DNA from 3 places in the Scytonema hankhaensis NUACC26 genome. Region 1 is predicted to be linked to each of the others. Evidence: riboswitches for the same ligand, from Rfam matches in the RefSeq annotation. Region 1 holds a riboswitch; each other region holds the start of a gene.
What was found. A riboswitch is a leader RNA that binds a small molecule or an ion and turns the genes downstream of it on or off. The one in region 1 is predicted to bind cyclic di-AMP.
Positions count from the first base shown of each region.

Region 2: it holds a riboswitch for cyclic di-AMP, as region 1 does, so the genes downstream of both, ACKTT2_RS34460 (hypothetical protein) here and ntrB (nitrate ABC transporter permease) in region 1, are expected to answer to the same signal.
Region 3: it holds a riboswitch for cyclic di-AMP, as region 1 does, so the genes downstream of both, ACKTT2_RS30555 (glycosyltransferase) here and ntrB (nitrate ABC transporter permease) in region 1, are expected to answer to the same signal.

Region 1 covers NZ_BAACAP010000114.1:9,688-12,967, reverse strand. The annotation lists gene ACKTT2_RS05695 (sensor histidine kinase) at 1-810, opposite strand, end outside; cyclic di-AMP (ydaO/yuaA leader) riboswitch at 1,425-1,650, shown strand; gene ntrB (nitrate ABC transporter permease) at 1,745-2,596, shown strand; gene ACKTT2_RS05685 (ABC transporter substrate-binding protein) at 2,679-3,280, shown strand, end outside.
Region 2 covers NZ_BAACAP010000229.1:54,750-58,029, forward strand. The annotation lists gene ACKTT2_RS34455 (sucrose synthase) at 1-1,116, opposite strand, end outside; cyclic di-AMP (ydaO/yuaA leader) riboswitch at 1,442-1,577, shown strand; gene ACKTT2_RS34460 (hypothetical protein) at 1,716-1,961, shown strand; gene ACKTT2_RS34465 (SLC5/6 family protein) at 2,052-3,280, shown strand, end outside.
Region 3 covers NZ_BAACAP010000221.1:284-3,563, reverse strand. The annotation lists gene ACKTT2_RS30565 (TIM-barrel domain-containing protein) at 1-166, shown strand, start outside; gene ACKTT2_RS30560 (DUF5110 domain-containing protein) at 111-449, shown strand; cyclic di-AMP (ydaO/yuaA leader) riboswitch at 1,019-1,204, shown strand; gene ACKTT2_RS30555 (glycosyltransferase) at 1,367-2,644, shown strand; gene ACKTT2_RS30550 (hypothetical protein) at 2,790-3,041, shown strand; partial or broken gene ACKTT2_RS30545 (hypothetical protein) at 3,192-3,280, shown strand, end outside.

The DNA of each region.
Region 1 (3,280 bases):
GGTTGCTAAAGACTCCAACATTTCATGAACGCCTTTGACCAATTCACATGGATTAATGAATTCGGGGTGCAATTTCATCTCCCCTGCATCATAACGAGAAATTTCTAATGCATCATTGATAATCCGAAGTAATTGTCTGCCACTACGCAAAACTCTCTCGATGTGTTCTAAATTTGTGAAATTGTCCTTTTCTTCTTTTTCATCTTTTACATCTGAGTGCTTTCGTTGCAAGCGTAAAAATAAATCCGAGTAACCAATGATTGAAGTTAAAGGGCTTTTGAGTTCGTGTGCTAGATAGGATAAATTATCTTGATTTGACCGCACTAAGCGTGTGAGTTCTTGATTGTTAAGACTTAACTGGTTTTGTAGGTGTTGTAGTTCTGTCAGGCGCTGTTCTGTGTAACTTTGAAAACAAGATGCGATCGCTTCATCCAACACCATATCAATAACTCGTACTGCTCGTAACACTTCCCGTACAGATGCTTGTAAAAATTCTGGTTCAATTGTCTTAAATATAATATCTCGTAGGATGCAGTATTCTCGTGCAATTTCTGCTGCGTCATAACCTTGCTCTGCTCTCAAAATTCCATGATTCAAACTTTCTTGAACGATCCGTTTCATTTCCTCATCTTGTGGACTTTTCGCAAGTACATCTGCAAGGGCGTTGAGGATATCACCAAGATGATTCTGGATAGCTGAGCGTGAGAGATTTTTTGTGATGGTAATTTTTTTGTCTTCTCGAACAGCTTCCACCCACTCTTCTACAATTATTTGAGTTTTGTTCTCTAGTAATTGACTAAAATCTTTCATTTCTTGTAATTCGACAACATCTAAATATAGCAATCATATTCCATTAGTGAAATGTACTTATGGTAAATATTGTCCATAAAATCATGCTTTTGATTGGTAATACCTACTATATAGTGGTTAAAATTTTTCATTAATGATATAAATATATAGCAATCCTAAATCATTCGTCAAAAATGTTGAGCACTGTAGGTAGGGCAATGCCCACCAAAAGCTTCAGTGGTGGGCATTGCCCTACTGACATCTTGCACCTCCCTTGAGGCAGGAAACGGTGGGCTGTCTTCCCTACCTACGAAACAATCAGCTTTTTAGCCTAATTATTTTTTCAAAAAAACGGTGATGCAAGATATGAACCTACCTACTTGTATTTCACAAATCAAATAGGATTGCTATATACAGTATTGAGTTAATATAAATAAAAAAGCTGTTAATATCATGATTTTTTAAAGTGAGCGATATGTAAATTATACTCATTACACAATTCTTATCAAATATTTACACTCGAAGAGAGAAAGTCATCTGAAAATAGCAAACAGCAGTCAACTGTAAAATAAAATCTTCTATCTTTCGATACCTTGACGGTACTGTGTAGCGATGTTACATTTATCTAAAATTTAAGAGTAAGTCAGCTTAATCCGGTTAATCGTAAGTTTGCATTAGCTGGAGCGGAGGAACCATCCAAAGGGGCGTATCCTGAGAAAGGGTAAAGGATAAAGCATAAAGGATAAAAAAAGGGGACAGTAGTAACTTCATCCTTCAGACTTTATACTTAATCTTTCTCAGGGGGAGGATCTCTCAACTCTAGCCCGTCAGCTAACTTCGTAGGCACTGAGAGGAGACTGAAGAGACAATAATCTTTATTGAATCTCATCAGTATCCTGGCTGGTACTGCTCGGTTTTTTGTACCCGCAATTCAAGTCTGGTGAGGTAAAGCAGAGTGTTTCAATTAAACATAGCTGCAATTATTGCAGTTGCTGGACAAGCAGCCTGGAAAAAAACAAAACCCGTACTGGTGAAAGAAACGGTTATATTACCAGCGATCGGATTTTTAGCAATTATCCTACTGTGGTGGGTTATTGCTCTTGTCAATCATGAATTAATGCCTACCCCACCTGAAGCATTGGTTGCCAACTTGGATTACATCCTGAACCCGTTTTATCAAAGAGGACCAGGCAATTTAGGAATTGGATGGTTGTTGATAGCAAGCTTGCGACGGGTATTGCTAGGTTTTTTACTAGGTGCTGTGGTCGCAATTCCCCTAGGTTTTTTGATTGGAATGTCTAAATCAGCAATGCTTGCTTTGAATCCAGTCATTCAAATTTTTAAGCCTGTATCTCCTTTGGCTTGGTTGCCAATAGCCTTGGCAATCTTCAATTTGGCAGATCCATCCGCCATCTTTGTTATTTTCATCACCTCTTTGTGGCCAACAATCATCAATACTGCATTGGGCGTATCAAGTGTTCCCAAAGATTATATAGATGTAGCACGAGTCCTGGAAATGCCCCGTTGGCGGCGAATTACGAAAATTATTTGGCCTGCTAGTCTACCGTATATCTTTACTGGCTTGCGGATCAGCTTGGGAATTGCTTGGCTGGTAATCGTTGCTGTAGAAATGCTAACTGGTGGTATTGGAATCGGCTTTTTTGTCTGGGATGAGTGGAGTCGTCTTAACTTGAGTTCAGTATTCTTAGCTGTATTGGTCATTGGCTTAACTGGATTATTGCTTGATTTTGCAGTAGGCAAAATTCAAGAATTAGTCACTCGTCGTCCGGGAACAACAGCAAGTTAATTAGGGTTAGTAGGGGCGCAAGGCCGCCGCGCCCCTACAGGAGATAGTAGAACCCTGAAAAATTAACTAATAAGAGTAGCTTATGAACAACGCTGATAACGAAAATATTTTGCATCGACGGGAGTTTTTGGTAGGAATAGGAGCAACAGCAGCTGGAATGGCGTTGTCGTCATGTGCTATTTCCGGAGACCGCAGTGCTAAAGGACTAACAGAAGAAGCTGCTGCTGTTCAACCTGTTGTTGATTCTAAAACATTAGAAAAACCAAATCTTACCGTTGGTTATGTCCCTGTTAATGACTGTGCGCCTTTTGCTATTGCTTGGAAAAAAGGTTTTTTCCGTAAATACGGGCTAAACGTGAAACTCAATCGGGAGGCTAGTTGGGCAACATCTCGTGACGGAATTATTTTTGGTCGCCTTGATGCCTCTCCCGTTGTGTCTGGTGCTGTAACCAATGCCAGAATTGGTGCTGAAGGTGCTCGTCACGCTCCGTTATGTGCAGCCATGACAATACATCGTCATGGAAATGCCATGACAATGAATAAAGCTATGTGGGATTTTGGACTGCGCCCGTGGTACGAGTACAAAGCACAATATGGCGATAAAGCTTTGGAAGAGTTTGGTCGCGATTTTAGAGCTTTTTTTGAAAAACAACCAACAGAAGGAAAAGTTTGGGCAGTTGTTCT
Region 2 (3,280 bases), on a different contig from region 1:
GTTTTGCGTAATATTGGGATTAACATCTAGAAAAGGAACTCGCAAAATCCAAGCATTCTCCGTACCTTGAACTTTTTCTAAGCGCAAGTTACATTGGGTTCCTTCGCAGTTAGGAATCAGGCGAGTGAGTATAGTCACTTGGGGTTGAATCCCAAGCACATCTAGCCCAGCCAATTGGATTTCTTCTCGCAGTTTGTTTTCTAAACTACGGGCTTGTTCGAGAATATAGATGACTTGACCTGCGGTTTCGGGTCTTCCCATCACTCCTTCCTGTCCAACCCAACCATGTACGGAAACAAGAGCAACGCGGAAGATTGAGGGAACGCGAGCAACAAAGGCTTCTAAAATGGCGGGTTCAGCAGTGTCAATGAGTCGATTGAGAAGTGCTAAGGTTTCTAGTACGCGGGATGCAGTGTTTCCCCAACCTGGTTCAAAACCTAAGTCTTGCAATTCATAGCGGAATTTTTCGTAGGGTTCGCTTGGTTGGCGATCGCTCAACAAACCAATAGCTACTCTAACTTGTTGGGCGAGCTGAGTTCCTGAGTGAATGCGACCGTTAATGAGTAGAGGAACGCCATCATACTGGCGTCGTTTGAGAACATCGTACAGGACTTCCAACCAATAATCAGGAGCTGTCAGCACTTGCGAGCACAAGTAACGATTGAGAAACCCCAACCCTTGACCGATATTTCTGGGATCGTCAATTTTGGGAGAACCGTGATGGAAGGGGCGGAAGTCTATTTCTAAGATTTGAGGATGGTAGCGCTCGACACGGCGATCGCGCACATTCAGTAGTTCTTGCGGAGTCATTTGTTCAAAGCTTGTCAAATTTGCCCCCAATCGCCAAGCTTCTTGGACACCTATGCGAGGTCGGAGAAGGAACCAGGCACTTTCCTCCTCTAGAATGATTTCATGAGTGTAGTGAATCAGTTTGCCTAGAGAAGAAGAGTGAAAAAAGTACGCTGGCTTTTGCGAGTGGTTGCAAAAGTCGGCAAAAGTTTGCAAAATTTCGGTTCTTAGGAAGTATTTCTTCCCAGAAGCACTTAGATCGTAGACCAACTGACGCAGAGCCGTTTTCTCATCACTGTTTAACACAGTTTGAACTAGTTCATACATAGCCAACTCCTGACCTTTAGATAGACCGCAACCTCATGTTTCTCCCTGACTTAAATAACGATTTAACCTGTGATGACGCATTAATAGAGGTTCATCCCCTACGTTAGCGCAGATCTAGCTTTGAGATCGGCTTCATTAGAAAGGATAAAGAATGAGGGTAGAAGTATAAAAGTTTTGCCTGTATAACCCCGAATTCTATTTGCGAAAGCTTTACAAATATTCTTATAAGTAAAGATTACATTGAGAAATAAAAATAGAGATTGACTGCTTCCTTATATCAGTATTATTTTATGTATTGATTAGGAAAGTCGCCTAATTCAATCCAGTCATGCGAGCGCAAAATCCAAATGACTGGGTGAGAAGCGGAGGAACCAACGTATTGGGGCGAATCTTTGGAGAAAGAAAGGCACCTTCCAGCCTTAGCCCGTCAGCTAACTCCGTCGGCATTGGAAGGAGTATCCATGGTAGAGGTTGTATTCAGCCTATCCCTAAGATCCTCCTGTATGTAAGTGAAAGCTCATCTCGTGAAACTCGCGATCGAAGAGCGATAAGCAAGGTTTCTTGCTAAGCCGATCTAATTCCAAATTAAGGAGGATAAAATGCCTATCCAAAATCGTACATTCTTTGCCGAACACGTTACCTTTTTGCCAGAAAACCAATTTAAGGAAATTGGTGAGTGTGCGGGTAAAAAACTTTTGCTGATTGGTAGAACAAAAGGCTATGGCGAACCAATTGTAGCTACAAGTCAGACAGAAGAGCCAAGCCAAGAGGATTTATACGCCTACGATCTTTACGAACTGCTAAAAGTGAGCAACGATCCGGTTACAATTGTAGAAGAAATTTAAAACAGTAATCAGTACTAGTTATCTGTCACTGGTTACTAGTTACTGGTCACTGGTCACTGGTCACTGGTTACTGGTCACTGGTCACTGATTATGAATAACCGCAGGTTAGATACCTTCTCCCTGGCGGCTTTATTGGTTTCAGCACATTACGGGTTGGGATTTCTCCTAGGAACAGCAGAGAAATCCCTAACTCATGGTGCGGCTGGAAGCCTTTATGCTGTCTCTCTTGGCTTGGGTACAATTGCTCTTATAGTACTAGCAAAGTTTTACTGGACGCAAACAGAACAAATTTGGACTCTCCTCGGTTCTGCTTATGGAAGTGGAGTGAAAATATTTGTGGGGCTAATGTCTTGGGGTTCTCTGATTGGGATTGAAGCAGTACAGTTAATTTCTGCAGCTTCCATCCTCAAAGTCTTTGGCATCCCGCCCATACCTTCAATGATTGTTTTGGCAACTTTGTTTGCGGTGCTCTCCTTATTACCAGTAGAGAAAGCAGGTTGGATATTAAGAGGGTTGCTATTTGTCAATTTTTTGGCTCTTCTTTACGGGCTGTGGGTGCTGCAAGGATTTCCTGAGTATTTGCGATCGCCCTTAGAGTTTGCGAATTCACTTCAATTGGAAAGCTTGCCAAAAACAGTAGGTATAACACTATCTACGGTTTTGTTGGTGCTGATAGATATGAAGTACCAAATGTATCTCGTTCAAGCAAAAGATGTAAAAAGTTTATATAAGGGATGTCTTTTAGCAGGAATTTTGTTATTGCTACTTGCTTTATTACCTTCAACCGTTGTGACAACCGCCCATCAAGCCGGAATTTTACCAGATAGTATAGGTGGTAAAGAAACATTACCCTATATTCTATCTTGGATTGGTGGTGGACCTGACAAACCCTTGGGTATTGCATTAATTGTGTCTTTATTAGTTCCTTCACTCGGTATTGGTAGTAGTATATTAAGAGTACAGAGCAAGATTATTTTTGACTTTAATATTTTACCAGTATCTATTAGTACTCAATTGCTTGTAACCTTTGGAAATGCGCTTTTTGGTTTAATAGTCGCCTTAAGAGGAGGTGAGATTGTTAGTTTAATTGTGGCTTTTTATGCTGCTTATGTAGGTGCAGTTATTGTTCCTTTTGCTGCTTATTTAATTTCCCGAGGAAAACGCTATACCTTTTCTAGAGCGAGTGTTAAGTTATCTTTAATTGCAAGTAGTTGTTCATCGATATCTCTATTGATCGTAACTCGTTTTAATTTCCATCTAGAACTCTTGGGAAGTACGGAATTAAATATTATGGGAGCAGGGATTTTCTCTGGAATCTT
Region 3 (3,280 bases), on a different contig from region 1:
TAAAGTCACACAACATTATATGGAAGGCAGGGGCGGGGATCATCGCGAAGCGCATAATATTTACCCTAGAACAAATTCCTCTGTTAGTTTTGGCAGGGAATATTTTACCTATGGAGGAGAAAAAGCAATTAACTCTGCATATTTACCCTCCTATAGAAGGCAATAGTGAAAATCTTCTTTACTCTGATGCAGGTGATGGTTATGGAGATTCGAGATTGCATAAATTTGCGATAACACGTTTTGAGAACAATTTAGAAATCGTTTGGACAACAGAAGGTAAGTACCCTTTTCCCTATAGATCGATAAGCTTACATATACACGGAATCCAACCACAACAAGTTTGGATTGATGATAAGGAAGTAACTTGTACTGGACAAATAATAGAATTAGTAGACTCAGAGGAGTTGATTGTCAACAATCGCTTCTGCAAGATTCATATTCAGGATTAGGGGGAAAGTACTTAAAGTCCCCCTTTTTAAGGGAAGCTATTGCGTTGGACGGTGAGACCAGTGCTGGTAGCGTTCGCGTGTGCCTTGCATATAGCGTGTGCCTTACACATACCCGTAAGGGCGTGGATAATGGGGGATCGTGTATAGCAATCATTTGGAGAATTGATATTGGTGGGCAATGCCCACCCCACAGGATGGAATCAATATAGTTTTTACATCTATCGATAGATAGAAAAATAATATAGATGAATAGAGTAATTCATAGAGTTGTCTTTAAAGAAAATTCATGTAATTATACTAACTTATGTTAAGCATTTGAAATTTATTTCTATGAAGGATATATCTTAGATGCAGGTCGGACTTCATAATTGTTCACCCATAACTCGTTGTACCAAGCTAGCTTTGTTAAACGGTTACCAGAATTACAAAACTTGCAATAATACGTATTGGAGAGTAGCAATGCTGGTTGCTTAAAGAAGTCTTCCTTAAAAAAGGTTGACTTATGTGAAGGTTACAAGTTAAATTCTTAACAATAGAGATTCGGTCTGCCTAGTTCACGGTTTACCTTAAACATAGTGTTCCCACAGGTAAACGTGGAGCGGAGGAACCACCCTTGGGGCTAATCTTGCACAAGGATAAAGGCTTAAGTATAAAGGATAAATAAGAAATCCTTTTTCTCACTTGATCCTTCAAAAGAGGGACATCTCTCAGTCCTAGCCCGTCAGCTAACTTCGTCGGCATTGAGAGGAGACTGAGCGAACAGCATTCTTAAGCAAGTAATGCTTTGTTCTCGTCGGTATCCTTGGCTGGTATCTGTGCGCTTCGTTGTACCTGCCCTTAGCTTTGGATAAGGGGTTACGCTACCTTGATTCAGATATTTAAGGTAGGAAAGATTGCCATAAGAGTGAAGTTTAACTATGCTACTGACAAAAAAGCATCGCATCGCTTTGATTTCTGTGGATGGAGATCCTGCTGCAGAAATAGGACAAGAAGAGGCTGGTGGACAAAACGTATACGTCCGTCAGGTGGGTTATGCATTAGCTCAAAAAGGTTGGCAAGTGGATATGTTCACTCGCCGTAGCAGTCCCGAACAAGCAGCTATCATTCAACATGGAACTAACTGTCGAACAATTCGACTCAAAGCTGGTCCCATGGAGTTTATAGGTCGCGATAGTCTACTGGATCGTTTACCTGAATTTATTGCAGAGTTTCAAGCATTCCAACAAAATCAAGGTTTTCAGTATTCTCTGGTTCACACTCACTATTGGTTGTCTTCCTGGGTGGGAATGGAACTGAAAAAGCGTCAACCATTGATCCAAGTGCATACATACCATTCACTAGGAGCAGTGAAGTACCGTAGTGTCACTGATATACCAGCAATAGCTAGTATCCGACTAGCTGTGGAAAAAAATTGTCTGGAGAGTGTAGATCGAGTTGTAGCCACTAGCCCCCAAGAACAGGAACATATGCGAAATCTTGTTTCCTGTCTTGGACGCATAGAAGTCATTCCTTGCGGTACGGATATTGAGAAATTTGGCTCAATTGAACGATCTGTAGCACGTCAAGCATTGGGGATTGCTCCTGATGCAAAAGTGGTGCTCTATGTCGGGCGCTTCGATAAACGTAAAGGTATTGAAACACTCGTTAGAGCTTTTGCAAAATCGAGTTTGCACGGTACGGGTAACTTGCAGTTAATTATTGGAGGCGGTAGTCGTCCCGGTTATAGTGATGGAATCGAACGCGATCGCATAGCCAGTATTGTATCTGAACTTGGATTAGAAAATTGCACAGCCTTTCCAGGACGGCTTGATGAGACTATTTTGCCCTCTTACTACGCTGCGGCTGATGTGTGTGTTGTCCCCAGTCATTACGAACCTTTTGGTTTAGTTGCTATCGAAGCGATGGCTAGCCAAACCCCAGTTGTAGCCAGTAATGTTGGTGGATTGCAATTTACAGTAGTACCCGAGGTTACGGGATTGCTTGCTCCTCCCAAAGATGAAGATGCTTTTGCCGTAGCCATTGACCGAATTCTAGAAAATCCAGAATGGCGCGATCGCCTTGGTGAAGCAGGTAGACAGCGTGTCGAAATTGCTTTTAGCTGGCAAAGTGTTGCCTCTAGATTAACTCATCTTTACACTCATCTGTTACCGGAAGTTGTCCCTTCACGCGAGAAGAAAGCTCCAGCTGTTGCTTAATAACTACTATTTCCTAATCAACTTATGAGGGAGGGAAACCGCAATCATTTCGCCGCCTCGAATCATAACTTTTCCACTGATAACCAACATTTTGTAGCGTAAGTACAAACAACCGTAAAGTCTATTCAGTTAAGGAGTCATGACAATGTTAGAGATTGGTGACTATACACGCCATCAGGTTACTGGACTAATTGGTCAAGTTGTCGGTTACGGGCATGAAGTCGTACAAGGAGTGTACGTAACAACTCTCAAAGTCAGAGAGATTTCCAACGGAAGCCAAGACCGCAGCAGATTTTTAGAAGATGTATACTCTGAATGGGTACGAGTAGAAATAGAAGAAGTTCCTACAACTCTTTCCTCAGAATCGGGGAAGAGTGAAGTCGCATTGCAAGCATAACGACACAATTCTTACTTTTGTGGTACGGGCGTCCTCGCCCGTACTGTATTACAACAGTTTTCACCTCAATGAACCATACCGTTTGTAGGGGCGCAATGCCTTGCGCCCCTACATCTGTGGTCTATAGCGATTTTCTGTTGACTGTAATACATGAATAAATTGTGTTGTGGAACGGGTGTGTTGTGGAATGGGTGTGTTGTGGAACGGGTGTGTTGTGGAACGGGTGTGTTGTGGAACGG